3 regions of the Actinomadura sp. ATCC 39365 genome follow, and region 3 is predicted to be linked to each of the others. Evidence: riboswitches for the same ligand, from Rfam matches in the RefSeq annotation. Region 3 holds a riboswitch; each other region holds the start of a gene.
What was found. A riboswitch is a leader RNA that binds a small molecule or an ion and turns the genes downstream of it on or off. The one in region 3 is predicted to bind S-adenosylmethionine.
Positions count from the first base shown of each region.

Region 1: another riboswitch for S-adenosylmethionine. It lies ahead of ACNF49_RS05885 (aminotransferase class V-fold PLP-dependent enzyme); the one in region 3 lies ahead of thrC (threonine synthase).
Region 2: another riboswitch for S-adenosylmethionine. It lies ahead of ACNF49_RS38805 (GNAT family N-acetyltransferase); the one in region 3 lies ahead of thrC (threonine synthase).

Region 1 covers NZ_CP184335.1:1,101,221-1,110,824, forward strand. Annotated here, with positions in the region: gene ACNF49_RS05870 (acyltransferase family protein) at 1-703, opposite strand, end outside; gene ACNF49_RS05875 (NADH-quinone oxidoreductase subunit D) at 700-1,845, opposite strand; gene ACNF49_RS05880 (DoxX family protein) at 1,969-2,652, shown strand; gene ACNF49_RS05885 (aminotransferase class V-fold PLP-dependent enzyme) at 2,655-3,950, opposite strand; SAM riboswitch class IV at 3,997-4,112, opposite strand; gene ACNF49_RS05890 (cytochrome P450) at 4,188-5,387, shown strand; gene ACNF49_RS05895 (SAM-dependent methyltransferase) at 5,371-6,333, opposite strand; gene ACNF49_RS05900 (chaplin family protein) at 6,528-6,752, shown strand; gene ACNF49_RS05905 (Rossmann-like and DUF2520 domain-containing protein) at 7,087-7,977, shown strand; gene panC (pantoate--beta-alanine ligase) at 8,000-8,833, shown strand; partial or broken gene ACNF49_RS05915 (L-aspartate oxidase) at 8,918-9,604, shown strand, end outside.
Region 2 covers NZ_CP184335.1:8,001,804-8,011,407, reverse strand. Annotated here, with positions in the region: gene ACNF49_RS38845 (multicopper oxidase family protein) at 15-1,574, opposite strand; gene ACNF49_RS38840 (hypothetical protein) at 1,665-2,054, opposite strand; gene ACNF49_RS38835 (universal stress protein) at 2,116-2,958, opposite strand; gene ACNF49_RS38830 (hypothetical protein) at 3,338-3,646, shown strand; gene ACNF49_RS38825 (DoxX family protein) at 3,696-4,136, opposite strand; gene ACNF49_RS38820 (TetR/AcrR family transcriptional regulator) at 4,238-4,825, shown strand; gene ACNF49_RS38815 (DUF5937 family protein) at 4,900-5,874, opposite strand; gene ACNF49_RS38810 (alpha/beta fold hydrolase) at 5,919-6,782, shown strand; gene ACNF49_RS38805 (GNAT family N-acetyltransferase) at 6,828-7,211, opposite strand; SAM riboswitch class I at 7,219-7,311, opposite strand; gene ACNF49_RS38800 (hypothetical protein) at 7,435-8,070, opposite strand; gene ACNF49_RS38795 (M4 family metallopeptidase) at 8,343-9,604, opposite strand, start outside.
Region 3 covers NZ_CP184335.1:1,551,309-1,560,912, reverse strand. Annotated here, with positions in the region: partial or broken gene ACNF49_RS08030 (YbhB/YbcL family Raf kinase inhibitor-like protein) at 38-567, shown strand; gene ACNF49_RS08025 (hypothetical protein) at 668-1,162, opposite strand; gene groL (chaperonin GroEL) at 1,315-2,943, opposite strand; gene ACNF49_RS08015 (cold-shock protein) at 3,286-3,486, opposite strand; gene ACNF49_RS08010 (MoaD/ThiS family protein) at 3,730-4,005, opposite strand; gene thrC (threonine synthase) at 4,031-5,263, opposite strand; SAM riboswitch class I at 5,277-5,417, opposite strand; gene ACNF49_RS08000 (RNA polymerase sigma factor) at 5,497-6,051, opposite strand; partial or broken gene ACNF49_RS07995 (alpha,alpha-trehalose-phosphate synthase (UDP-forming)) at 6,083-7,506, shown strand; gene ACNF49_RS07990 (MFS transporter) at 7,548-8,732, shown strand; gene ACNF49_RS07985 (hypothetical protein) at 8,710-9,294, opposite strand; gene otsB (trehalose-phosphatase) at 9,402-9,604, opposite strand, start outside.

The DNA.
Region 1 (9,604 bases), 450 kb from region 3:
GGTAGATACCCGAGTAGACCAGGCCGATCAGGGCGAACAGGCCGGTCCACAGGATGCCGACGTCGTACCGCCGGGGCAGGACGACGATCCGGTCGTAGAAGAAGCCCGCCTGGTGGGCCAGGCCCCAGACAATGATCATGTTGAGCCAGCCGGCCCACTCGTAGCCGTAGCGGAACCGCACGACGTCGACGACCAGGGCCGAGCCGCCCAGCCAGATGAGGGCCAGCACGTCGTAGCGCCTGTGCAGCCACAGGGCCACCGGCAGCAGCGCGATCAGCACCAGGTAGACGCCGAGGAACCACAGCGGGCTGAGCACGAGCAGCACCACCCGCCACATCCACTCCACGTGGAACGCCCAGGTGACGATCGCCCCGACGGAGATCCACACGCCGCACAGGAACAGCGCGGGCAGGGACAGCGCGCGGATGCGCCGCCACACGAACGCCCCGATGCCGACGCCACGCGCCTGGGCCCGGTTCCAGGACAGCAGGTGCACGTGACCGCCGACGTAGAAGAACAGCGGCAGCACCTGGAGCAGCCAGGTCAGGATCCACAACCCGGAGGTGAAGCCGAGCGGGCTGGTGGGCTCGGGCCCGCTGGGCTTCCACTCCAGGATCGTGAACGCCCAGTGCCAGACCACCACGACGATGAGGCTGAGGGCGCGCAGCCAGTCGACGTACTTGTCGCGTTCGGGAGTGCTCACTTGTCGATGTCACCCACGACGAAGAACATCGAGCCCAGAATGGCGATCATGTCGGCCACCAGGTTCCCGGGCAGCAGCTCGCGCAGCGCCTGGACGTTGCCGAACGACGCCGAGCGCAGCTTGAGCCGCCACGGCGTCTTGTCGCCCTTGGAGACCAGGTAGTAGCCGTTGATGCCGAGCGGGTTCTCGGTCCACGCGTACGTGTGGCCCTCGGGCACCTTGAGCACCTTCGGCAGGCGCTGGTTGACCGGCCCGGGAGGCAGCTCACGCAGCCGGGCGACGCACGCGTCGGCCAGGTCGAGCGAGACCTTGAGCTGCTCGAACAGCACCTCGAACCGGGCATGGCAGTCGCCGTCGCGCCGGGTGACGACCGTGACCGGCAGCTCCCCGTAGGCCAGGTACGGGTCGTCGCGCCGCAGGTCGAGGTCCACGCCGGAGGCGCGCGCGATGGGCCCGCTGACGCCGTACTGGAGGATCTGCTCGCGGGTCAGCACGCCGACGCCCTTGGTGCGGGCCAGGAAGATCTCGTTGTTCAGGATGAGGCCCTCGATGTCGGGCACCCGGCGGCGGGTCTCGGCGACGGCCTCGGCGACCCGGTCGAGCCAGCCGAGCGGCAGGTCCTCCTTGAGGCCGCCGACCCGGTTGAACATGTAGTGCATGCGCCCGCCGGAGATCTCCTCCATGACGGCCTGGATGCGTTCGCGCTCGTTGAAGGCGTAGAAGACCGGGGTGATCGCGCCCAGTTCGAGGGGGTAGGAGCCGAGGAACATCAGGTGGTTGAGCACCCGGTTGAGCTCGGCCAGCAGCGTACGCGCCCACACGGCCCTGACCGGCGTCTCCATGCCGAGCAGCCGTTCGGCGGCCAGCACGACGCCCAGTTCGTTGGCGAACCCCGACAGCCAGTCGTGCCGGTTGGCGAGCATGATGATCTGGCGGTAGTCGCGGACCTCGAACAGCTTCTCCGCGCCCCTGTGCATGTAGCCGATGATCGGCTCGGCCGTCTCGATGCGCTCGCCGTCGAGGGTGAGCCGGAGCCTGAGCACGCCGTGCGTGGAGGGATGCTGGGGGCCGATGTTGAGGATCATGTCCTCGGTCGCCAGCTCCTTCGCGCCGGCGCCGATCCCGACCACGCGTTCCGTCATAGGGCCCATGCTGCCACCGTCCCACGGGGCGATCCAGCGTGGGGGATGGTCAAGGAATCGTATGGCAACGCATCCCGAAGCCAGACATGGGGATCAATACCGGGAACGGGGGGAGAAAGCACTGTGAAGAGAGTCCTGTTTGATGTGGCGGCCCTGATCTCCCGGGTGGTACTCGGGGTGATCTTCGTGGCGCACGGCTGGCAGAAGTGGCAGGGCGGGCTCGGTGCCGCGGCGGGGCAGTTCCGGGAGATGGGCGTGCCCCTGCCCGAGTTGTCGGCCGGATTCGCCGCCATCGTGGAGCTGGTCGGCGGCGCGCTGCTGATCCTCGGCCTGCTGGTCCGGCCGGTGGCGTTGCTGCTGCTCATCGACATGATCGGCGCGATCGTCTTCGTGCACGCGGGCCACGGGGTGTTGTCGCAAGGCGGGGGATGGGAGCTGCCGGGCGCGCTGGGTGCGCTGTCCTTGATGCTCGCGGCGCTGGGCGGCGGCCGCATCGGCCTCGACGGCATCTTCCACTCGACGTACCGCCGCCGCAGGGAACGCCAGATCGCCGAGGACGACCTCGCCGCGCACCGGCCGGCCCGCCGCGCCGAGCCGACGACGGTCGTCACCGAGGGACCGGCCACGCAGGTCGGGCCGGAGGGCGGCCCGACGACGCCGGCCCGGCCCGAGGGCGAGGCCGAGCAGCCCAACGTGCCGAGGCAGCCCAACGCGCCGCGTCCCGGGCACCTCAACGACGAGGACATGAGGGACATCGACGCCCTGGTGTCCGACGAGCCGCACCAGCAGAAGCCGCCCAACCGCTGAGCTCAGCGGCTGACCAGGTCGCGCAGGGCCTCGATCAGGCGGTCGACGTGCTCCTGCGTGCTGCCGATGCCGATGGAGGCGCGGACCGCCGAGGCGGTGCCGTCCTCGCAACCTCCATCGGAGGTGCCCAGCAGGTGCCGGACGAAGGGGTGCGCGCAGAACTTCCCGTCACGGACGCCGATGCCGTACTCGCCGGACAGCGCCTCGGCCACCTCCCGGGCCGAGTAGCCGTCCACGACGAACGACACGATCCCCACCCGCGGGTGGTCCTCGCCCCACAACGACAGCTCGCGCACCCCGTCGATCGAGGCCAGACCGGTACGCAGCCGGGCGATCAGGCGCTCCTCCTCGCGCACCAGCTCCGTCCACCCCGTGGCGGTGAGCGCGTCGCAGGCGGCGGCCAGGGCGATGGCGCCGAGCACGTTGGGGGTGCCGGCCTCGTGGCGGGGCTCGGGGTCGTCGTGCCACTCGGTGGTCTCGCCCACCGAGCGCACCGCGCCGCCGCCCTTCAGGTACGGCTCGCCCGCCGCCAGCCAGTCACGGCGTCCGACCAGCACGCCGGCGCCGAAGGGCGCGTACAGCTTGTGGCCGGAGAAGGCCACGTAGTCCAGGTCGAGCGCGGTCAGGTTGAGCCTGCGGTGCGGGACGAGCTGGGCGGCGTCCACCAGGATCCGGGCGCCGTGCCGGTGGGCGATGTGGGCCAGGGCGGCGATGGGCCACAGCTCGCCGGTGACGTTGGAGGCGGCGGTGACCACGAGCAGCTTGGGGCCCTCGATCCCGGCCAGCGCCTCGTCGGCGGCGCGGACGGCCTCGCCGGGGAAGGCGGGCGGCGCCAGGCGTACGGACCGCTCCCAGGGCAGCAGCGAGGCGTGGTGCTCGGAGTCGAAGACGACGACGGTCGTGCCCTCGGGCAGGCAGCCGGCCAGCAGGTTGGTGGCGTCGGTGGTGTTGCGGGTGAAGATGACGGCGTCGTCCGGGCGGGCGCCGACGAAGGCCCGGACCGTGTGGCGGGCCTGCTCGTAGCGGGCGGTGGTGAGCTGGGAGGCGTAGCCCGCGCCGCGGTGGACGCTGGAGTAGGCCGGGAGCGCGGCGGCTACGGCGGCGCTGACCGGCTCGAGACAGGGGGCGCTGGCCGCGTAGTCGAGGTTGGCGTAGCTCACCAGCCGGCCGCCCTTGACCGGCACTTCGAGGTCGGCGCCGAGCACGGCGGGGATCAACCGTCCGGAGGCGGCGGCAGGGGCGGTGGCCTCGGCGGCGGCCTGGGCGGGAACGGAGTTGAAGATCGTCAGAGTGGACACGGCACAGCTCCTCACGGGTCGGTCGGACCCCTGGAAGCAGCCACGGAGCCCGCGCTTGCCCGCCACACCTCGTGACGGACCAGGTCTTCACCCGGGGCACCCCGCCGCGGACGCGAGGGTTGCCGGCCAGCTAGCCGGGGCTTGTCGCTGGCACTCATGACCTACGACGGCACTATAACCGACACCCGGGCATGATTCGCAAGCTCAGCAGGTCAACCCGTCTCATAAGATGAAATAGTGCGCTTTGATCCCTGGAATCCGGATTTTGTCGTCGACCCCTATCCGGCGTACGACGAGCTGAGGCGCGAGGCGCCCGTCCGCTACTTCGAGCCGTCCAACCAGTGGCTGATCTCCCGGCACGCGGACGTCAACGCGCTGCTCCGGGACCGGCGGCTGGGCCGCGACTACACCCACGTCGCCACGCACGAGGAGTTCGGCCGGCAGCCGCAGCCGGAGTTCCAGGAGGCCTTCTGGCGGGTCAGCAGGAACGGCATGCTGGAGGTCGAGCCGCCGGACCACACGAGGCTGCGCCGGCTGGTGTCCAAGGCGTTCACGCCGCGCATGGTCGAGTCGCTGCGCCCGCGCGTCCGGGCGATCGCCGAGAGCCTGATCGACGCGTACGTCGAGAAGGGCGGCGGCGACCTGATCGCCGAGGTCGCCGAGCCGCTGCCGGTCACGGTCATCGCCGAGATGCTCGGCGTCCCCGAGCAGGACCGCCACCTGCTGCGCCCGTGGTCGGCCGACATGTGCGGCATGTACGAGCTCAACCCCAGCCTGGAGACCCAGCACCAGGCGGTGCGCGCGGCCGAGGAGTTCGAGTCCTACCTCAAGGACCTGGCCCGCGACCGGCTCGCGAACCCCGGCGAGGACCTGGTCAGCGCCCTGGCCGCGATCCCCGAGCTGACCCTCGACGAGCTGGCCGGCACCTGCGTGCTGCTGCTCAACGCGGGCCACGAGGCCACGGTCAACGTCACCGGCAACGGCTGGCGGGCCCTGCTGAAGAACCCCGGCGAGCTGGCCCGGCTGCGCGCCGATCGTTCGCTGCTGCCGACCGCCATCGAGGAGCTGCTGCGCTACGACACCCCGCTGCAGCTCTTCGAGCGCTGGGTGCTGGAGGACATCGAGGTGCACGGCGTGCGGATCCCACGCGGCTCGGAGGTCGCCTGCCTGTTCGGCTCGGCCAACAGGGACCCCGAGGTGTTCGAGGACCCGGACCGGCTCGACCTGGGTCGTCCGGACAACCCGCACATCTCCTTCGGCGCCGGCATCCACTTCTGCCTGGGCGCGCCGCTGGCCAGGATCGAGCTGACGGAGTCTTTCACCGCGCTGCTGGACCGGGTCGGGACGATCGAGCTGCGCGCGGAGCCGGTCTACAAGCCGGGCTTCGTCATCCGCGGCCTGCGCTCGCTCGACCTCGACGTCACCGGCTCTGGCTGAGCCAGCCGAACCCGCCGAGCCCGGCCGGATCGATCAGCTCGGCCTCCTCCGACGCCCTCGACAACGCGCGTACGTAGGCGCGCGGATCGGTGCGGGCGAGGTCGACCGGCGGCCGGGCGCCGGTGAGGCCCAGCGCCCGCAACATGTCACGCTGTGTGGACAAGGTTGTGGATATCGCGCCGGCCCGCCGCCCGGCCTCGGCGCACGCGTCGAGGGCGACGTGGGCGGTGATGTCGCAGGTCCCGTCGGGGACGGGGGCGACGACCGCGCCGTCGCGGTAACCGGTCAGCGTGCCACAGAGCGGTCGGTTATCCACAGGGTGTGCATAATCCACGGCTATCGCCCGGCCGCGGGCGAGGCGTACCAGAACGGAGGCCCAGGCGTCGTCACGGGGACGGCCGATCTCGGCGCGGGTGCCCACGTGCGGCAGCGGCCACCAGCGGTCGAGCCATTCGCGGTCGGCGGGCCGCAGCGGGCCGCCGAGGCGCTCCTCCCCGGTCCGGGTGTTGACCATGACCAGACGCGGGCCGCCGGAGGTCTGCTCGGCCACGTCGAGCGGGATGTTGTCGAGCCACTCGTTGGCGACGGCCGGGCCGGCGATGCTGGACGGCAGGCAGCGGCGCCACTCGACCTCGTCGGGCAGGCCCGGGGGCCTGGGTGACAGGTCGACGCAGGTGACGCGGAGCCGGTCGCGCAGAGCGGGCTCGGCCATGTCGAGGACGCGGCGGACCAGCATGCCCTCGCCGGAGCCGATGTCGACCAGGTCGAGCCACTCGGGGCGGCCGAGGTCGGAGTCGACCTCCGTCAGCAGGGCCAGGACCGCCTCGGCGAACACGGACGAGGCCCCGACCGAGGTGCGGAAGTGGCCCGAGGGGCGTTCGCGGAGGTAGAAACCCTCCTCGCCGTAGAGCGCGCGCTCGGTCGCGGCGCGCCAGGTGAGCCACATGACGCTGACTATCTCATGACTCCAGCGATCAACACGCTAAGTCATTGATTGACTACACTTGGTCGCTACATTGCGCTAACGTTTACGTACTGTCACCGAGCGACTGCGTTTCGCCCATCCGCGGTAAGCGGCGAGCCGGATCGCTCCACCAAAGCATTGCGGCCTCCACGGCCGCATACTGAGAGGAGCCCCCCGTGAAGAAGACTCTGGTCATGGCAGGTGCCATTGCCCTGCTGGCGCTGGCGGCCCCCGCGTACGCCGACGACGTCACCCACGGCAACAACGGCATCCTGAGCGGCAGCCCGATCCACCTCCCCATCACCGCCGTCGTGCCCGTCTGCGGCAACAACATCGGCATCCAGGCCGTGCCGATCAACGGCTGCCAGGGGAGCCCCAACACCGCGGTCTACAGCCGCTGAGGCAGGGAGAGCCCGGACCGCTCGCGCGCGGTCCGGGCTCTGATCCCGGCCGGTCAGTCGGCGGATGACCGGTCAGTGCACCTCCAAGAGGTCGCATCCAGGCGGGCGTCGGGTTGTCAGGACCCGGCGCCCGTCGTCGTGCGTGGACCCCTCTCCTCATCTCTTTCGACAGGGGGTGCACGATTCGTATGCCCCTGTCGCATTTGTCATTAACTCAACGGGCGGTAAAGCGGCGGACATGCCGGATCGCGTTCGTCGGCCCGCGACATGCGTGGCGCCGCTCGCCGGTTACGCTGGTCGGCAGTGCCATCACGGTCGACAGGGGTGAGACGTCATGGACGCAGGTGATCGCCCGGCACGGCTGACCGTCGGCGTGCTCGGCGCGGGCAAGGTCGGCTCCGCGCTCGGCGCCGCGCTGGCGCAGGCGGGCCACCGGATCGTGGCCGCGAGCGGGGTCTCCGACAGGTCGCGGCGGTGGGCCGCCGACCGGCTCGGGGTGGAGCTGACGCGGCCCGACGAGGTGGTGGCCGCCGCCCAGCTCATCCTGCTGACCGTCCCCGACGACGCGCTGCCCGACCTGGTGGCCGGCCTGGCCCGTACGGGCGCCGACCTCCAGAGCAAGCTGCTCGTCCACACCAGCGGCGCGTACGGCCTGTCGGTGCTCGACCCCGCCGCCGAGGTGGGCGCACTGCCGCTCGCGCTCCACCCGGTCATGACCTTCACCGGCCGCGACGACGACCTCAACAAGATCACCGGCATCTCGTTCGGCGTCACCGCGCCCGACATGCTGCGGCCGGTCGCCGAGGCGCTGGTCATCGAGATGGGCGGCGAGCCGGTCTGGATCGCCGAGAGCGACCGCGCGCTCTACCACGCGGCCCTGGCCAACGCCGCCAACCACATGGTCACGCTCATCGCCGAGTCCGAGGAGCTGCTCGGGCGCATCGGCGTCGAGCACCCGGGCCGCATGCTGGGCCCGCTGCTCGGCGCGGCGCTCGACAACGTGCTGCGGCTGGGCATCGCCGGGCTGACCGGGCCGGTCGTCCGCGGCGACGCCGGCACGGTGCGCAGACACGTCGACGCGCTGATCCTGGCCGCTCCGGAGGCCGCCGACGCCTACATCGCGCTGGCCCGGCTCACCGCCGACCGGGCGCTGGCGGCGGGGCTGCTCAAACCGGAGGAGGCGGAGCGGCTGCTCGACGCGCTTGGGGGCAATATATGGACCTGACCGTCGGGTGTGGAGGGCAGCAATGGATCTGATCGTGGCCGGCAACCGGGACGACCTGGCGAAGGCCCGTGGCACGGGCCGGGTGGCGCTGGTACCGACCATGGGCGCGCTGCACGAGGGCCACCGATCGCTGATCAGGGCCGCCCGGGTACGCGCCGACCAGGTCGTGGTCAGCATCTTCGTCAACCCGCTGCAATTCGGTCCTAATGAGGATTTTTCCCGCTATCCCCGTACGTTCGACGCCGACCTCGACGTGTGCCGCGAGGAGGACGTCCACGTCGTGTTCGCGCCCTCGCCCGAGGACATGTACCGCCCCGACCGCCAGGTGAGCGTCTGCGCGGGCGAGATGGGCACGATCGTCGAGGGCGCCTCCAGGCCGGGCCACTTCGACGGCGTGCTGACGGTGGTGCTCAAGCTGTTCAACCTGGTGCGCCCCGACGTGGCGATCTTCGGCCAGAAGGACGCCCAGCAGCTCGCCGTCATCCGCCGCATGGTGGCCGACCTCGACCTGTCCATCGAGATCGTCGGGGCGCCCACCGTGCGCGAGCCCGACGGCCTGGCCCTGTCCAGCCGCAACCGTTACCTGTCGGCCCACGACCGCACGGTCGCGCTGGCCCTGTCCCGCGCCCTGCGGGCGGGTGCGGCCGAGCTCACCGCCGGCGCGATCCGGTCCACCGCCCACGCGGTGCTCGCCGAGGCCGGGCCCGACCTCGACCTCGACTACCTGGCGCTGGTCGATCCGGCCACGTTCAAGGAGGTCGACGAGTCCTACGAGGGCTCGGCCGTGCTCGCCGTGGCGGCCCGGGTGGGCAGCACCCGGCTGATCGACAACGTCGTCCTGAGCCTTCGCTCCTGATCCGTACGGTGCCCCCGGGGCATGTCCACGCTGCGGCAGGCGTTATCGTCATAGTGACGAAATCGCCTCAGTGAGGAGACCCCCATGAGTGCACCGGCGATTCCCCCGCGTCTGACGGCCCCCGAACCCGGCTGGACCGTCGAGGCGGACGTGGTCGTCGTCGGCTCCGGCGTCGCGGGGCTGACCGTGGCGCTGCGCCACGCCGAGCTGGATCCCACGGCCAAGGTCCTGGTCGTCACCAAGGACGTGTTGTCCGCCGGGTCCACCAAGTGGGCCCAGGGGGGCATCGCCGCCGTGCTCGACCCGCGCGACACCCCCGACGAGCACCTGAGCGACACGTTGCTCGCCGGGGTCGGGCTGTGCGACACCAAGGCCGTACGAACCCTGGTGACCGAGGGGCCGGGCGCGCTGCGGCGGCTCATCGAGCGCGGCGCCCGGTTCGACCGCACCCCCGACGGCGAGCTCCAGCTCACCAGGGAAGGCGGCCACCGGCGCCACCGGATCGTGCACGCGGGCGGCGACGCCACGGGCGCCGAGGTGCAGCGGGCGCTGGTCGAGGCGGTGCGCGCCGGATCGATCGAGGTGATCGAGCACGCGCTCGTGCTCGACCTGCTCAAGGACGCCCGCGGCCGGGCCAGGGGGTGACCCTGCACGTCATGGGCGAGGGCGCGCGCGACGGCGTCGGCGCGGTCCTGGCACGGGCGGTGGTGCTGGCCACCGGCGGCATGGGCCAGGTGTACGCCGCGACCACCAACCCGGTCGTGTCCACCG
Region 2 (9,604 bases), 6.5 Mb from region 3:
GTATCCGTGAGGGGTCAGGTCTGCTGGTAGCCGAGGAGGGTCATCATGCCCGATTCGGCGTGGTAGATGTTGTGGCAGTGGATCATCCAGAGCCCCGGATTGGCGGCGTCGAAGTCGACGTTCAGCGTGCTGCCGGGCAGGACGATCACCGTGTCCTTCCGGACGCCGCCGTCCGCCAGGGCGAAGGTGTGGCCGTGCAGGTGCATCGGGTGCCACATGGTGGTCCGGTTCACGAACGACAGCCGTACGCGTTCGCCCGACCGTACCGGTGAGATGATCTCCGGGTCGTACTTCTTGCCGTTGATCGCCCAGTCGTAGGCCATCATGGTGCCGGTCAGCTCCAGCCTGACGGTGCGGTCGGGCTCCTTGGCCGGCAGCCGCACGCCTTCGGCCGGCTTGAGGTCGGCGTAGCGCACGACGTCGCCGTCCAGTTCCCGGGGGCGTACGCCGGCCTGGGGAGCGGAAGCGCCGTCGCTGGTCCGGATCAGGCCACGGGCCACGGCGTTCTTGCCTTCGGCCAGGGCGACCAGCGGGAAGACGCCGTCCTTGAGGGTGACCAGCACGTCGTAGCGCTCGCCCATGCCGATCAGCAGCGCGTCGGTCCCGGCGTGCTGGACGGGGAAGCCGTCGGTGTGGGTGACGGTCAGCCGGTGTCCGGCCAGGGCCACGCGGAAGGCGGTGTCGCCCCCGGCGTTGATGATGCGGATGCGCAGCCGCGCTCCCGGCCTGGCGCGGAAGGTCTCCGCGGCGGCGGGGACCCGGCCGTTGAGCAGGAAGTGGGGGTAGCGTACGTCACCGGCGTCGCCGCCGAGCAGCGGGCTCGTCGCGCCCATGAGCATGTGCTTCGCCGGGCCGGAGGAGGGGGCGGCGGTGGCGCCGTGGTCCATCCCCGGCATGTCGGGCGTGGCGCCGGTGGGGGCGGCGGCGCCGTGGTTCATGCCCATGCTCATGCCTCGGGACAGCTCGGCCAGGACCTCTTCGGGCGTGCCGGTGACGCCGTCCAGCCAGTCGTCGAGGACCACGACCCATTCGGCGTCGTAGCCGAGCGGCTCGTGGGGGTCCTCCACGATCAGCGGCGAGTACAGACCTCGGTCCAGCTGGGTTCCCGAGTGCGGGTGGAACCAGTAGGTGCCGGGGTCGGGGGCGGCGAACTCGTAGACGTGCTCGGCCCCGGCGGCGACGGGCTGCTGGGTGACGCCGGGCACGCCGTCGGCCTCGTTGCTGAGCGCCAGGCCGTGCCAGTGGATGCTGGTGTCCTGGGGGAGCCGGTTGGCCAGACGGGCGCGCACCACCTCACCGGCCCTGACCCGGATGGGCGCCCCCGGGACCCTGCCGTCGTACGCCCAGGTGCGCACGGTGACGCCGCCGAGGTCCACCTGGCTCTCGGCGGCGGTCAGGCGGAAGTCGCGGACCGCGCCCGTGCGGCGCGCCCGCTCCACCTGCCGGACCTGCTCGCTGGTCGGCGTGACGAACGCCGGCCCGGTGGCGGCGGGCTCACCGGCGCACGCGGTGAGAGCGCTGCCCAGGACGCCGAGCCCGGCGGCCCGCAGCATGGTACGTCGATCGATCTGCATGATTGATGCCTCGCTGAGAAGTCGTGCTCACGGATGAACGCAGCCGGATCCGGCCGGGGCGCGAACGCCACGGCGATCCGCGTCCGCGACTCAGGTCCGCAGGACGACGGTTCGTCTCAGGACGAGCGCGTCGGGCGGCCCGCGAAGCCGTCCGGCGACACGCCACCCCACATGGGAAGGCCCGCTGGACGACGAGCCGAACAGCCCTGCCAGATGGAGCACCGGCAGGGCGAGCGCGACGAGGCCGGCCGCGACGGCCAGGCAGACGGGGGCGGTGTCGTGACCGCCGTCCGGCGCTCCGCCGTGGCCGGGCATCGAGGACCGGCCGTCGTCGGCATGGACGACCCCGGCAGGGACGGGCGGCGGCTCGTTCCGGACGCCGACGTGGCCGAGGGTGTGCATCGCGGCCAGGCCCAGGGCGACGAGCACGGCCAGCAGCAACGGCGGGAGCAGGCCCTCTCGCTCACCCCTCGAAGTCACACCGACAGCATACCCCCGACCGGTATCGGCAGGACGCCTTGGACCGCCGGCGCCCGACCCGTCAACGGGACGCGGGGGAGGCCCCACCGGCAGGCACCACGGCCACCGGGCACGCCGCGTGGTGGAGCACGCCGTGGCTCACCGAGCCCAGCATCGTCGAGGCGAACTCGCCCAGCCCGCGCGAGCTCACCACGACGAGGTCGGCCGTGGAGGAGGCGTTCCGGAGAGCGGCGACGGGATGATCGCACACCTGCTCGTCGACGATCCGCACGTCAGGGTTCCCGCCCCGCCACGGGATCACCTGCTGGGCGGCGTCGCGGGCGTTCTCCTCGAAGCTCTCGCCCGGCATCCTGTAGGCGGAGGCGAACGAGGACAGGATCGGCGGCCGCCAGGCGTACAGCGCCAGGAGCTCCGCGTCCTGGGCGCGTGCCTGCTTCAGGGCGTACTCCATGGCGGCCGGGGACTGCCATCCGTCGTATCCGACCACGATCCTGCCGTGGCGGATCGTGGCGGCCTCACGGACGACCACCACCGGGCTCGCGGCGTGCCCGGCCAGCGCCAGGCTCGTGGAGCCGAGCACCATCCCGGCGAAACCGCCCCGCCCCCTGCTGCCCAGCACCAGGCTGTCGGCCTGCGCCGACTCCCGCACCAGGTCGTCCACCACCGGGCCGGGCAGGATCTCCGTGCCGATCTCCACGCCGGGAGCCAGGCCGCGCGCCCGGTCCGCGGTCGATTCCAGCATCCCGGCGCAGTATTCGGCCGTTCCCACGGCGCCCGTCCACGGCTCGCACACGTGCACCAGCCGCAGCTCCAGTGAGCGCCTGCGGGCGTCCGCCGCGGCCCACTCGACGGCGGCCATCGAGGGCGGAGAGCCGTCCACGCCCGCCACGATCCGTCCAGCCATCTTCCGCCTCCCCCGAGCCCCCGCCCTTCCCCTACCCCGAAGCCGCCCACCGCCATCCGGGCGCCGGTCGGGGGTCGGGCAATGCGCCGTCCATGACGTGCGGGACGCCCGTCGGGAGGGCGGGCGTGACCAGTGATCACCAGTGGATCACAAGGCGGCGCCGGTAGATCAGGACGGGTGAACGATGCTCTCCATCCGCTCAGCCGCAGGGAAGGCCCGTCCGAGGCGTGCGAGCCGTCCGGGCCTGAGCGGCCGGTGATCCCGCTCGACACCTCATTGCCCGACGTGTGCGTGCGCCTGCCCGCGTGCCTGGCGCGGCACGTCCGGTCGGAAGGTGGGATGGTCCGGCTGCTGGGCGGCCTGGCCGTCTCGTGGGGGGGTGTACGGGCTGCTGTGGGCCGCGGCCGGGATCTGGCTGCCGGGACCGTCCGCGCTCGCGCTCGCGACCGCTCTGACGTTGCCGCCCGCACTGGTGTCGTTGGTGCTGCACCGGAGGTGGGGGCATCGGGGGTGGTGCTGGGTTCTGCGGTCACTGGATCCGGACGCGGTCATGATGGTCCTGGCCCTGCTCCTCGGCCCCTTCCGGTGGCTTGAACCGGTCTTCTGGGTGGCGGTCTGGCCCTTCCGTCAGATCCTGCGGTTGTTCGCCTGGATCGGGCGGCTTCTGTCAGCGTTGGGCGATCTGTAGCGCCCGACCTCCAACTCGGCGGTCGTGAGGCCGGTGGCGAGTGATGAGCTCATACGGCCGCGGCGACGGCGGCGGCGATGAAGAGCGCCTGAAGGGCCGTGCGGGCGGGCAGCGGGGTCACGGGCTTCCCGGCCAGCGTGAGGCCGCGGCGGGCCGCCGAGACGTTGGCCGGGAACATGGCGACCATGAGCAGCGCCAGCCCGATCGCCGCGTACGGCGCGACCGGCGCGAGCAGCAGCCCCGCGGCGCCGGCCAGCTCCAGGACGCCGGTGAGGGTGACCAGCAGGTCCGGCCGCGGGAACGACGGCGGGACCATCGCGACGAAGTCGCGGCGCCAGGAGGGCAGGAAGTGGGGCACGCCGGTGAGGACGAACATCAGGGCCAGGGCGCCTCGCAGGGCCGGCTGCCAGGCGTCCAGTGCGTCGATGCCGACCAGGCCGGCGAGCCGCAGGACGATGAACCCGCCGGTGAGGGCGATGAACGGAACCATTCCGTCCTCCAATCTTGTCGTTGGACAGATTGGAGGAGGTTCGTCATCTTGTCAATGTCAAGCTAGGGTGTGGTCGTCACGCTGAGCCCTGGAACGCGGAGGTGAGGAAGATCAGCCAGCCGTCCTACCACCACGGCAACCTGCGGCGCGTCATCATCGACGCCGCGCTGCGGGCCATCGGCGAATCCGGCCCGGCCGGATGGAGCCTGCGCGAGCTGGCCCGCCGCGCCGGCGTCTCACACGCCGCTCCCGCCTACCACTTCGGTGACAAGCAGGGCCTGCTGACGGCCGTGGCCGCCGAGGGCTTCACCATGTTCGCCGACGCTCTGGAGAACGCGGCCCCCGACGTGTGGGAGGTCGGCGTCGCCTACCTCCGCTTCGGCCTTGACCACCGGCCCTACTTCGAGGTGATGTTCCGGCCCGAGCTCTACCGCGTGGACGATCCCGGCGTCCGATCCGCGCAGCGGCGCGCCGCGGACGTACTCAACACCAGCGCCCACTCGCTGTCGCCGTGCCCGGAACACGACCGGACGACCACGATCGCCGCATGGTCGCTGGCTCACGGCTTCACCACCCTGTGGCTGAGCGGCGCCCTGCCGGAAAGCGCGAACGGCGACCCGGAGGCCCTGGCCCGCTCTATGCTCCGCCTCGTCCTCGGCGCCGTGCCGGGCGGACCGGACGGCCCGTGATCCGGCGGGCGCCCTCGCGAGGCGGCGCGAACCCGGGCGCGCCCCGGCGCCCCGAGACCTGGCCGCCGGCGCCGTCAGTGACCGTTCGGAACCGGGTCGCCCATCAGGTGGGTTGCGCGTTCCGTGCGCAGGTGGAGTGCCGTGCGGCCGTTGCGTTGTGTCGACACCAGGCCCGCCCCGCGCAGTGCGCCCAGGTGTTGTGAGACCGCGCTCGGCGTGATGCTCAGGCGGGTGGCCAGGGCCGCGGTCGTCAGAGGTTCGGCCAAGGCGGCGAGGATCTGCGTTCTCGTCCGGCCGAGCACCGGGATCAGGCCCGTCAGCGCCGGTCGGGGCGACTCCCGGAGCAGGCCGACGCCCATCGCCGGATAGCGGATCGACGCGGCGGTGACCGGGGCCTTGTCGACACCCACGTCCGGCCAGTTGAAGACGCTGGGCTGCAGGACCAGGCCATGCCCGCCGGCGTCCACCGTGTACACCGAGTGCGGGGTGCGCCGGCCGTGGACCACCAGCTGGCCGTCGTCCCAGGCGATGTCGCGGTGCAGCTCGGCGAACAGCGCCTGCACCCCGCCCTCCACCAGGGTCAGCGCGCGCCGGCCGATGTCGGCCTCCAGCACGGCGCGCATCCGGCCCCACTGTGGCGCGATCAGCAGCTCGTGGCAGCGACGCAGCGCCTCGGCCAGCCGTGGAAGTACCGTCGCGGGCTCGGGGGCGTCCTCGGCCGGCATGCCCAGGACCGCGCCGTACTCGTGCCGGAAGAAGTCCTCCTGCGTGGCGCGTACCAGGTCCAGCTCCGTCGCGATGGAAGGCAGGCGCTGAGCCGGCGCCGGGAACAGGAACGACGGCAGCGGCCCGGCGATCAGCGCGCGCAGCAGCGGCAGCTCGCTCTCGCCCGCCAGCAGCGGGCGCGCCTGGCGCACCCAGGACCGGTGGACGGCATGGCCGCCCGTGCCGAACAGGATCCGCAGCGCCAGCACCGTCTCGCCCAGCGGTGAGACGGCGAACCGCACCTTCGCGACCGACGCCGCGGTGAACCTGATCTCGACCGCCATCCGCCCTCATCATGTAGCTGTGACTGAACGATAGCCGAGGCGCGGTGTCTCCCCGCAGGCTGGCGGGCATGAACTCCTTCACCTCCTACGACGGCACCAGGCTCGCCTACCGCGTGTTCGGCGACGGCCCCCCCGTGGTCTGCCTGCCCGGCGGGCCGATGCAGGCCTCCGCCTACCTCGGCGACCTCGGGGGCCTCTCGGCGCACCGGCAGCTGATCATGGCGGACCTGCGGGGCACCGGGCAGTCCGCCGTGCCGCCGGACACCGCCTCGTACCGTTGCGACCGCCTGGTCGATGACGTCGAGGCCCTGCGCGAGCACCTCGATCTCGACCGGATGGACCTGCTCTCCCATTCGGGGGGCACGAATCTGGCCGTGCTCTACGCGACCCGCCATCCGGAACGCGTCAGACGGCTCGTCCTGGTCACTCCGAGCGTCGCCGCCGTCGGCATCGGGATCACCGAAGAGGTCCGGCGGGGGACCGCCCGGTCGCGCGAGGGCGAGCCCTGGTTCCCGGGGGCGTACGCGGCCCTGGAGAGGGTCATGTCAGGGCAGGCCACCCGTGACGACTTCCAGGCCATCGCGCCGTTCTGGTACGGCCGCTGGGACGAGACGGCCCAGGCGCACAAGGCCGCCGAGGACGAGCAGCGGAACGACGAGGCGGCAGCCGTCTTCGGCTCCGACGGCGCCTTCGCCCCCGACGCCACCCGTGCCGCGCTCACCCGCTTCACCTCACCGGTGCTGCTGCTCGCCGGCGAGGTGGACCTGAACTCCCCTCCCGCCGCGATGACCGAGCTCGTCGCGCTGTTCCCGCACGCCGAGCTCGTCGTACAGGCCGGGGCGGGGCACTTCCCGTGGCTCGACGACGCCGACCGGTTCATGGCCACCACCTCGGCGTTCCTGGGCTGAGCGCCCCCGCCCGGCGAGGGGCCCCTGGCTACCGCCTGCCGGTCTTCATCGAGCGCTCGCTGAGGCCAGGCGGGTGGTGAGGGTTCGCCGGACGGCCGGCCACTCGGATGCGACCACCGCGAACATCGCCGAGTCCCGGAGCATCCCCTCCTCACCGGGTGCCCAGGACATCGACCAGTTGCGGAGAACGCCCTCGAAGCCGATGCCGAGTCGCTCCAGTGCCCGCCGGCACCGGTGGTTGCGGGCGTCGGTCTTCAGATCGACCCGCGCGACCCCGATGCTCTCGAACGCGTACCGCAGCAGCAGAAGCTTCGCTTCGGCGTTGATCCCGGTGCCCTGCGCCGCCAGGTCGACCGCGTGCTCCATCGTCAGCGGCTCCAGCCGCACCAAGGAACCTGCGAGCACGGGAACATCGAGCTGAACGCTCATCAGACCTTCCTCATCGTGCCTGGCGTTGGCACCTTGCCCATGGCTGGGCAGGTTGCCGGACCGTCACAGGGCCAGGTCCCTCGGATCCTCTGGATGATCAACTGAGGCCGATCCTCTCCGACGGCCGACGACCTCGTCAACACGTGAGGGCGACGGCGGCGGCGCGGAAACCCCAGCCGGGCACGGCCCGGCTGGGGTTTCCGGTCAGGGACCAATTCAGCCGTCAGCTGGTGAAACGTCCCTCACGGGTGTACTTGCAGGCCCCGCCGAGGCAGCTGGGGCTGGAGCCCCAGCCGTCGTCATAGCTGACCCTGCGGTGCAGCTTGATCTTGCCCTTGACCTCCTCCGACTGGAGGCCGGGGCCGACCTTCCTGTCCGCCTGCTTCCACCAGCTGGTGCCGTTCCAGTAGTACAGGCGGTGCCGGGCCCACAGGTAGCTGGGCGAACCCGCCGGCAGGCAGTTGAAGACGTAGCTCTCCGCGCGACGCTCCTTGAAGCCGCCGAAGCCGAGGGTGGTGAACGACTTGGGCGCCAGTCCGGCCTGGCCGTTCTCGTGCCACAGGTGCCAGCCGAAGTGTTCGGCGGTGCACGAGCCGGAGAGCACGGCGCCGGCCGGAGCGGCCAGGCCGCGTACGGTGACCGGCTCGCTGGTGATCCGCCGTCCCCGCAGTCCGGCGGGCAGGTCGGCGCCGTGGTCGTCGACGAGCCGCCGGGGCACCGGCACGTCGGGCGGGGTGATCTCCAGGTAGGTCTGCAGGTAGCTGTTGCTCCGGTCCCAGGCGATGAGCGGCGCGCGGCCGATGATCCCGAGCTGGGACATCCCCACTTCGTCGGAGGGCCGGCTGTCGGAGAAGGTCACGGTGAGACCGGTCGTGTACTCGATGGAGGCGAGGGGGGATCTCCCGGTCGCTTCTCTCGGGTTCGGCCGCGGCCGGGGAGGAGGCGAGCACCATCGTGGCGGTGGTTGCTGCGATGAACCTCATGTCGCTCCTTGCGGTAGATGACGGCCCGCGCAGAACGTTAGGCATAGGCCCTTTCAACGGCCTTGAAAATGAGCCCGGCGCATACTTCCGGCGCGCCGGGCCGAATTGACTGTCAGGTCGCTGAAGCCCCCGCGGCGGCCTCATCGGCTCATGGAGCCACGGTCAGGGTGAGGGTGGCCGTGTGGTCGAGGGCGACGCCGTCGGCCAGCACCGTGATCGGGTAGGTGCCGGACGCGGTGCTCGCGCCGACCGTGACGGTCAGCGTGGAGGTGGCGCCGGTGGTGATGCTCGCCGGGCTGAAGGAGGCGGTCATGCCCGCCGGTAGCCCCCTGGCGTACAGCGAGATCTGCTGCGGGCCGCCCGAGACGACGGCGCTGCTGACGGTGACGCTCACGGTCTGGCCGGGCTGCACGGCCGCCGCGGTGGGGTCGACCGCGACCGAGAAGTCGCACGTGTACGGCTCCCCGGCGCGGACGGGCACGCGGACGGCGTTCCACGCGGCCTTGACCGTGTTGTACTCCAGGCACGACCCGGGGAACATGTCCAGGGCCGCCTGCAGCGAGGCGCGGCGGGCCATGGTGTGCGGCCAGGAAGTGGTCTTGCGCAGCAGCGTGCCCATGTAGATCTGGCCCGCCTTGCGCGCACCGAGCCCGACGATGGAGGAGGAGTCGCAGGTCGGGCTGGGCGGCTGGCCGTTGGTCGGGTTGCTGCCCTCGGCCAGCAGGTAGAACCAGTGGTTCTGGACGCCGGCCCCGACATCGGGCGGCATCGACGGCACCGCGCTGCTGAAGCAGTCGGGGTGACCGGGGATCAGCGACGGCTTGTACATGTAGCGGATCGGGCCGGTTCCGTCGACGTTGACCTCCTCGCCGACCGTGTAGTCCGGCGGGTCGAGGGTGGCGGGCTGGTTGGCGTACTGCTCGGTCAGCGCGCCGAAGATGTCGCCGGTGGACTCGTTGAGTATGGCCTTCTCGTTGTCGCCGAGGTCGATGCCGGGCGTGGTGGCGAAGACGGCGTGGCCGTACTCGTGCGCCACGACGTCCATCGCGGTGAGCTGGCGGAGGTTGTCGGAGGTGTGGCCGAAGACGGTGTAGTTGCCGTTCCAATAGGCGTTGACGGCGTTCAGGCCGACGCGGGCGGGGTAGCCGTCGCCGACGCCGTTGAAGCCGGAGCGTCCCAGCCACGCCCTGAGCATGTCCCACTCGGTGTCGATCGCGTAGAGCACGTCGACGCAGGCGGTTTCGAAGTTGGTGCCGGTGCCGTTGCCCCAGTTGTCGTCGGGCCCGGTGTAGGCGGAGCCGTTCTGGCCGCCGCAGCGCACGTTCCGCCGTACCGGGTCGATCATGGCGAAGGAGGAGCCGGTCCCCATGGTGCCGATGGTGACCGGGTTGCCGTTGTAGTAGCTGTTGC
Region 3 (9,604 bases):
AGGATGGCCTGAAGGACTGTCGACCTAGGAGGATGCCGTGCCCGCACCGCTTCCGCATGAACACCTGCCCCCGGTCCCCGCGCTCGTGGTGGAGAGCGACGACATCCGCGACGGCGAGCGGCTGAACGACCTCCACGTCTTCGACGACTGGGGGATGACCGGCGGGAACGTCTCGCCCCAGCTGCGCTGGTCGGGCGCCCCCGAGGGCACCCGCGGCTACGCCGTCACCTGCCACGACCCCGACGCCCCCACCGGCAGCGGCTTCTGGCACTGGGTGCTGTTCGACCTGCCCGGCGACACCGCGGAGCTGCCCAGGGGCGCGGGCACCGGCCCCGACTTCAAGGGCCTGCCCGCCGGCGCGGTGCACGCCCGCAACGACTACGGCACCAAAGAGTACGGCGGCGCCGCTCCCCGCCCGGCGCCCCCCACCGCTACGTCTTCACGGTGCACGCGCTGGGTGTCGACGAGCTGGGCGTCGGCGGCGGCGCGAGCCCGGCGGTGGTCGGCTTCAACATCACCGCCAACACGCTGGCCCGCGGTCACATCGTCGCGCACTTCGGCGTCTGAGACCGGCACAACACCGCGGCGAAGGCGCCCCGTTCACGTACGGGGCGCCTTCGCCGTGGTGCCGCGTCGGGTTCGTACGCCCGGCGTCACCAGACGGGGTTCAGTCGCCCTGCACCAGTTCGTCGGCGAACGTGATGTCCCCGGGCGCGTTGGACGACAGGTCCTCGCTCTCGCCGGCCAACTGGCCCTCGAAGGCGTCCGAGGCGTCCTCGCGCTCACCTGACAGGTCCGTGCCTTCGTCCGAGGTGTCCTGGCGCTCGCCCGACGTGTCCGTGCCCTCCTCCGAGGCGTCCTGGCGCTCGCCGGACCTGTCGTCGGCCTCCTCCGACGACCCGTCCTCGCCTTCCTCCGACGACCTGTCCTCGCCCTCCTCCGACATCTCCCCGCGCTCGTCCGACGACGTCCACCTCGACGGCGAGGCGCAGTAGTCGCGGTCGTACAGTTCCAGGTAGCCCGCGCAGTAGGGTACGTCGACGTACTCCAGGGCCTCGTCCAGGTAACCGTGGTCGTCTGCCTGGGCGGGCATCGTCATGGCGGCCGCGGCGGCCATCATGACGGCTCCGAGCCCGAGAACGCGCGCGGTGCGGGAATTCATGTAACTACTCCTTTGTGCGGTGAATCGTCACTTCGTTTCGTTACTGTCCGTAGTCAATAACTACTAAACGTGACGCGACCGGACACAACAAAAGGCGGCCGGATCCTTGGAGATCCGAACCGCCTTCTGATGCGTCAGCGACCAGGCGAAGCCTAGAAGTCCATGTCGCCGCCGCCGGGCATGCCGGCCGGAGCAGCAGGGGTCTTCTCGGGCTTCTCGGCGATGACGGCCTCGGTGGTGAGGAAGAGCGCCGCGATGGAGGCGGCGTTCTGCAGCGCGGAGCGCGTCACCTTGGCCGGGTCGATGATCCCGGAGTCGAACATGTTGACGTACTCGCCGGAAGCGGCGTTGAGGCCCTCGCCCGGGGTCAGGTTGCGCACCTTCTCCACGACGACGCCGCCCTCGAGGCCCGCGTTGACCGCGATCTGCTTGAGGGGCTCCTCAAGAGCCTTCTTCACGATCGCCGCGCCGGTGGCCTCGTCGCCGTTGAGCTCGAGCTTGTCGAACGCCTTGGCGCCGGCCTGCAGCAGCGCCACGCCACCGCCGGGGACGATGCCCTCCTCGACGGCCGCCTTGGCGTTGCGCACGGCGTCCTCGATGCGGTGCTTGCGCTCCTTGAGCTCGACCTCGGTCGCCGCGCCGGCCTTGATGACCGCCACGCCACCGGCCAGCTTGGCCAGGCGCTCCTGCAGCTTCTCGCGGTCGTAGTCGGAGTCGGTGCGCTCGATCTCGGCGCGGATCTCGTTGACCCGGCCGGAGATCGCCTCGGCGTCACCGGCGCCGTCGACGATGGTGGTCTCGTCCTTGGTCACCACGACCTTGCGGGCGCGGCCGAGCAGGTCGAGGGTGGCGGTCTCGAGCTTGAGGCCGACCTCCTCGGCGATGACCTGACCGCCGGTCAGGATCGCGATGTCGCCCAGCATGGCCTTGCGGCGGTCGCCGAAGCCCGGGGCCTTGACGGCCACGGAGCGGAACAGGCCGCGGATCTTGTTGACCACCAGGGTCGCCAGGGCCTCGCCGTCGACGTCCTCGGCGATGATCAGCAGCGGCTTGCCGGACTGCACGACCTTGTCGAGCAGCGGCAGCAGGTCCTTGTTGGCCGAGACCTTGCTGTTGACGATCAGGATGTACGGGTCTTCGAGAACGGCCTCCATGCGGTCGGAGTCGGTCACGAAGTACATCGACGTCATGCCCTTGTCGAAGCGCATGCCCTCGGTGAGCTCGAGCTCGAGACCGAAGGTGTTGCTCTCCTCGACGGTGATGACGCCTTCCTTGCCGACCTTGTCCATCGCCTCGGCGATGAGCGAGCCGATCTCGGGGTCGGCGGCGGAGATGGAGGCGGTGGAGGCGATCTGCTCCTTGGTCTCCACGTCCTTGGCCAGCTTGGAGAGCTCCTCGCTGACCCGCTCGACGGCGGCCTCGATGCCCTTCTTCAGGGCCATCGGGTTGGCGCCGGCGGCGACGTTGCGCAGACCTTCGCGCACCAGAGCCTGGGCGAGCACGGTGGCCGTGGTGGTGCCGTCGCCGGCGACGTCGTCAGTCTTCTTGGCGACTTCCTTGACCAGCTCGGCGCCGATCTTCTCCCACGGGTCCTCGAGCTCGATCTCCTTGGCGATGGAGACACCGTCGTTGGTGATCGTGGGAGCGCCCCACTTCTTCTCCAGCACGACGTTGCGCCCCTTGGGGCCCAAGGTCACCTTGACGGCGTCGGCGAGCTGGTTCATACCGCGCTCGAGACCGCGCCGGGCGTCCTCGTCAAACGCGATCATCTTGGCTGCCATAAGGCTAGACCTCCCAGATGCAGGGTGGCGTGTCCTGGACCGAGCCGACGCCCGCGACGGCATAGGCCTGCATCTCCGTTCGGCAGACCCCATCGTCTCGATCCGAGTTGTTGGCACTCTGCCACACAGAGTGCCAACGAACTGTTTAGCACTCTACCCTGCCGAGTGCAAGCCACGGGCACCCCACCCCAGCTCATCGGGCAGGTCATCGGGTGCGCCGGTTCGTACGGCGAGCCGCCCCGGAGGTGCGACCCGCCGTGCGAAGCCGACGGAGGAAACAGTGGCGAGCCGTACGGACTGCGCTGCCGCACGTCCCACCTGGTGCATACCAGCGAGGGTGAATCAGACCGTGCGGACGGACTCCGCCTGCGGCCCCTTCTGGCCCTGCGTGATCTCGAACTCGACACGCTGTCCCTGTTCGAGAGAGCGGTACCCGTCCATCATGATCGCTGAGTAATGGACGAATACATCCTTACCACCGTCTACCGCGATGAAGCCGTAGCCCTTGTCCGCGTTGAACCACTTGACGGTGCCCTGCGCCACTTCCGACTCCTCTTACTGGGCTCGCAGATCTCGCCCATTCCTTCGCGAGACCCGTAATCGCATGACTTTTGGGAAAATCAGCCAGACGATCGCCCTCGACCATACCTGTGGCACGGGGTTTGGCAACAGAGTCAACCGACAAAACGCTAATTTCATCGAAGGCTGAGTCGTTCGAGGTTGAATTTGGTTCTAAAACAAGAAGGCGCCCACAAGGGGCGCCTTCAAGAGTCGGTGGTCCGGCGGTCAGCCGCCCGCGACGGCAGGGATGATGGAGATCTGAGCGCCTTCAGGGGCGGGAGTGTCCAAGCCCTCGGCGAAACGGACATCCTCTTCACCAACGTATACGTTGACAAAACGACGAATCTTGCCCGATTCATCCAGAATTCTCGCGCCGATCCCCGGGTAGTCGGAGTCGAGCTTGGCGAGAACGTCACGAAGAGTCGCCCCTTCGCCACTCACCTCGGCGTTACCCCCGGTGTAAGTGCGCAGAATGGTGGGAATCCGCACAGAAACGCTCATGGTTTTTGTTGCCTTTCCTGGATTGTCAGACAGTCGCGCGGAACGCGTCGAGAGAGGGCCGGATCACGGCGGTGGGCCGCGCGTCGTCGCTGATCGCGTCGAGCGTCTTGAGGCCGTCGCCGGTGTTCAGCACCACGGTCTCGGCCTCGGGGTCGAGCCTGCCCGTCTCGACGAGCTTCTTCAGCACGCCCACCGTGACGCCGCCCGCGGTCTCGGCGAAGATGCCCTCGGTGGAGGCCAGGAGCTTGATGGCGGCGACGATCTCGGGGTCGGTGACGTCCTCGACGCCCCCGCCCGTGCGCCGGGCGATGTCCAGCACGTACGGCCCGTCGGCGGGGTTGCCGATGGCCAGCGACTTGGCGATCGTGTCCGGCTTGACCGGCTGGACCACGTCGTGCCCCGCCTTGTACGCCGTCGAGACCGGCGAGCACCCGGCCGCCTGGGCCCCGAACACCTTGTACGGGGTGTCCTCGACCAGCCCGAGCGCGATCAGCTCCTTGAACCCCTTGTCGATCTTCGTGAGCTGGGAGCCGGAGGCGATGGGGATGACGATCTGCTCGGGCAGCCGCCAGCCGAGCTGCTCGGCGATCTCGTACGCGAGCGTCTTGGACCCCTCGGCGTAGTAGGGCCGCAGGTTGACGTTGACGAACCCCCACTGCTCGCCCAGCGGGTCGCCGATCAGCTCGGAACAGAACCGGTTGACCTCGTCGTACGTGCCGTCGATGCCGATCAGCCGGCCGCCGAACACCCGGGCCATGGCGATCTTGGCCGCTTCGAGGTCGGCCGGGATGAACACGCACGCGTCGAGACCGGCCCGCGCGGCGGCGGCGGTGACCGCGCCGGCGAGGTTGCCCGTGGAGGAGCAGGAGAGCGTGTGGAAACCGAAGTTCCTGGCCGCCTCGACGGCGATGGCGACCACCCGGTCCTTGAAGGAGTGGGTGGGGTTGCCCGAGTCGTCCTTCACGTGCAGGGACCGGATGCCGAGCGCCTTGCCGAGATTGCCGGCCTTGACCAGCTTCGTCCAGCCCGGGTTCATGTTGGGCTTGCTCGCCACGTCGGCGGGGACCGGGAGCAGGGAGCGGTAGCGCCAGATGTTGGCGGGGCCGGACTCGATGTCCGCGCGCGTCACCTGGCCGAAGGAGTAGGCCGCTTCGAGCGGCCCGAAACACTCCAGGCAGGCGAAGCTGGGGCCCAGGGGGTAGCGCGTGCCGCACTCGCGGCAGGACAGAGCGACGGCAGGACCAAAGTCGAGCGACATGAAGCGAGGCCTTCCCTCATCTTCGCCCGCGGCCACCTTGACCGCGAACCGGAATTGGCACCTTGTCCCGGTCGGCCTCGCCAGGTCGCGAGTACAAGCCGGGAGGGTTGCCGGGGCTTCGCAGGGCCGGTCCCTCCACCCCTCTGGATGAGCAATATTCAGTTGTCGAAAAGGACTCTACCTTCTCAAGTGGCGGAAACAACCGCCCGTCTCACGATTTGAGAGGACACGTCTCACCGATAGTCCTCCCCGAGGACTCCCTGCACGTACTTGCGGGCCTGGTGGATGCGGGACTTGGCCGTGCCGAGCGGGATGTTGAGCTGCTCGGCCACCTCGTTGTAGTCGAGCTGGACGATGTCGCGCAGCACCAGCGCCTGGGCCAGGTCGGGCTTGTCGGCCTCCAGCGCCTCCATCGCGTCGAGCAGGTCGAGCCGCGAGCCGGCGATCACGCTGACCCGCCGCGCGTCCGGCTTCTGCATCGGCAGCTCCTCCGACGTCTGCTCGGCGGCCCTGCGCTTCAGCGAGCGATACGTGGTGCGCGCGCAGTTGGCGGTCACGATGTGCAGCCAGGTGCTGAACCTGGCCCGCCCCTCGAACCGGCCGATGTTGCGCGCCACGGCCAGCAGAGTGTCCTGCGAGGCTTCTTCCGCGTCCTGGTGATAGGGCAGGATCCGGGCGCAGTGGCGCATCACGTCAGGCTCGATCCTGGCCAGGAGCTCGCCGAGCGCGCGATGGTCTCCGGCCGCGGCCGAGCGGGCGAGTTCCTCGGTTAGCTCATCTAGCGCCATAGCTGGGATCCTATGGGCGAAGGGAGCCCAAATGAACAGCGTTCTCGTGGCGTCCAACCGCGGGCCGGTCTCCTTCACCGTCGACGACGACGGTGAGCTGACCATGAAACGCGGTGGTGGCGGCCTCGTCTCGGGCCTGTCGGGGGTGGCCAAGGAGCACGGCGTGCTGTGGGTGTGCGCCGCGCTGTCCGACGGCGACCGCAGCGCCGTGCGCCTGGCCCCGGGGGCCGGCTCGACCGCGGCGGCTACGACACGGGCGCCCTGCGGATGCTCGACATCCCCGCGGCCACCTTCCACCGCGCCTACAACGCCGTGGCCAACTCGACCCTCTGGTTCGTCAACCACCTGCTGTACGACATCCCCAACTCCCCCAGTTTCGGCACCAAGTTCCGGCGTGAGTGGGAGTCCTACCGCGACTACAACGGCGCGTTCGCGCTGGCGCTGGCCGAGGAGGCCGGGCACGGGGCGCGCGTGATGGTCCAGGACTACCACCTGACGCTCACCCCGGCGATGCTCCGCGCCGAGCGGCCCGACCTGCGCATCGCCCACTTCAGCCACACGCCGTGGGCGCCTCCCGAGTACTTCTCGCTGCTGCCGGACGCGGTGACCAGGGAGGTGCTCGACGGCATCCTGGGGGCCGACCACGCGGGCTTCCTCACCGCCCGGTGGGCGGGGGCGTTCATGGACTGCTGCGAGGCGCTGCTGGGCGCGCGGGTGGACCGCGCGGCCGGCACGGTCACCCACGAGGGCAGGACGACCCGCGTCGGCGTGCACAGCCTGGGCGTGGACGGCGCGGCGCTGTGGGCGCGGGCCTGCGAGCCCGACGTCGAGTCGCACATGGCCGCGCTGGCCGAGCAGGTGGCCGGCCGCCGGCTGATCGTCCGCATCGACCGCACCGAGCTGTCCAAGAACATCGTGCGCGGGCTGCTGGCCTACCGGGAGTTCCTGGCCGCCCATCCGGAGTGGCACGGCAAGGTGGTCCACCTGGCCTTCGCCTACCCCAGCCGGCACGACCTGCCCGAATACCGCGAGTACACCGCGTCGGTGCAGCGCTGCGCGCGCGAGATCGAGGACGAGTACGCCACCGAGGACTGGGATCCGGTCATCCTCAACGTCAACGACGACTACCCGCGCTCGCTGGCCGCCTACCGGCTGGCGGACGTGCTGCTGGTCAACCCCATCCGCGACGGCATGAACCTGGTCGCCAAGGAGGGGCCGGTCCTGTCGCCACGCTGCGCCCTGGTGCTCTCGCGCGAGGCGGGGGCGGCGGCCGAGCTGGGGCCGTACGCGCTGGTGGTCAACCCCTACGACGTGAGCGGCACGGCGGACGCGCTGCACGAGGCGCTGGTGATGCCCGAGGACGAACGCAGGCGGCGCCGCGACCGGCTGCACGAGGCGGCCACCGCGCTGCCGCCGCACAAGTGGCTGGAGTCCCAACTCGACGCCCTGCTTTAACATGAGAAGTCGGGTTCACTGCCAATGACGGAGGCTGCCGGGTGTCGACGGTCTCAGTGCCCATCAGACTCGTCCGGGACCGTCCGACCTGGCTCATCTACTTCCTGCTCGGCACGTTCGCCACGTTCGTGTACGGCCTGAGCGCCGCCCTCCCGCTCCTGCGCGCCGACCAGCGCACCACGGCCACCGTCGCCGGGCTGCACGGCACCGCCATGGCGGTCGGGACGATCGGCGCCGGGCTCGCGCTCCCCCTGCTCACCCGGCTGCTCGGCCGGCGCTCGACGTGCTGGTTCGGCCTGGCCGGGATGAACGCCGGCGTGCTGCTGGTCATGGCCACCTCCGCGCTGCCCCTGACGCTGCTCGGCTACGGCGTGGCCGGCGGCTTCGGCTCGGTCATGCTCTACGCGGCGATGGCCGAGCTCAGCGACCACCACGGGCCCGCCGGACCGGCCGCGCTCAGCGAGGCCAACGCCGTGGGCGTGCTGGTGGGGATGGTGGCGACGTTCGTGCTGAGCCAGGTGGCGCAGAGCGCGCTCGGCTGGCGGTCCGCCCTGCTGGTCACCCCGGCCGTCAGCGCCCTGCTCGCGCTGGCGCTGGGCCGCTCCTGGCCCGCGCCCCGAAGGGCCGCCGGAGGGCAGGGCGACGTGGTCACCGGGGAGGCCGTCCCGGCGCGGGAGGGCGGCGGGTGGCGCTTCCATCTGGCCGGGGGCGTGCTGTTCTGCTGCGTGGCGCTGGAGTTCTCGTTCAACCTGTGGGCCGCCGACCTGTTCGCCCTCAGGACGGGCGTGACGGCGGCCGTCGCGGCGACCGGGCTGACGGCGTTCGTCAGCGGCATGGCGGCGGGCCGGTTCGCGGGCGCGCAGCTCGCGCTGCGGCTGCCGGCCACGCCGCTGCTGGCCGGCGCTCTGGGGCTGATGGCCTTCGGCTGGGTGCTGTTCTGGGCGAGCACCGCGCCGATCCTGTCGTACGTGGGGCTGGCGCTGAGCGGGCTGGGCGCGTCGCTGCAGTTCCCGCTCGCGCTGAGCACGCTGATCAGCGCCTCCGGCGACCGGGCGGACCGGGCGGCGGCCGCCTCGCCCGTGTGGGCGGGCGCCGCCATGGCGATCGGCCCGCTGCTGCTCGGCGCGCTGGCCGACGGCTACGGCACCGGGAACGCGTTCCTGCTGGTGCCCGTGGTCATCGGCCTGGCGGTCGCCGGGGTGCTCATCTCCAGTCGGCGTACTTGAGCGTGTCGGCCAGGCCGGGCGTGTCCCACTGGTCGACGACGAGGATCCGGCTCTTCGGCAGGTACCACTCGCGCTGCGTGAAGCGGGCCTTGACGCCGCCGCCCGAGTAGCTGACGCACGTGGCCTGCCAGGCGTTGTAGGCGGCCTTGTGCCCGGCCCCCATCTGCCGGTAGCCCCTGGTGACCTTGGGCCCGATCACCTCGCCCCACTTGCGGTTGAGCGGGCAGGGCTGCACGTCGCTGGCCGGATAGTACGGGTGCTTGCCCGTGTAGGGCCCGAACCCCTCGGCGCCCCGCTTGATCGCGCCGGGACCGAGGATGTAGAACGCGTCGCACTCCGGCGAGCCCCAGCCCTGCGGCTTGGCGCACCGGCCGGTGACCACCTGGACGACGTCGCCGCCCTTACGGTGGACCACCCACTCGATCGGGATGTAGAGCGTCAGGCCGCCGCGCAGCTTGAGCTGCTGGGCGGGGGCGGCGGAGGCGGCGCCGGGGGCGGCGAGCACGGCCGCCAGGGTCGCCAGGGCCGCGGCCGAGGCGGCGGCGAGAGATCGTCGTGACATGCGCACCACCGTAGGATCCGCCACTTGCAGCCCAATCACGAACGGCTGAAAGCCGCGAGCCGGCCCAAACGGCGCAAGGCCGCGAGCCGGCTCACGAACGGCTGCGCTCAGGGGCGGGTGAAGGCCGTCGTCAGCTCGCGCAGCAGCGCCACCACGCCGTCGGGCCCGTCGACCACGATGTCGGCCCGCTCGGCCAGCGCGGTCACCTCGGCCGAGCCGCTGCACACGGTCACGCCGGGCAGCCCCGAGGCGCGTACGGCGTCGAAGGCGGCCAGGTCGCCGAGGTCGTCGCCGACGAACATGACGGACC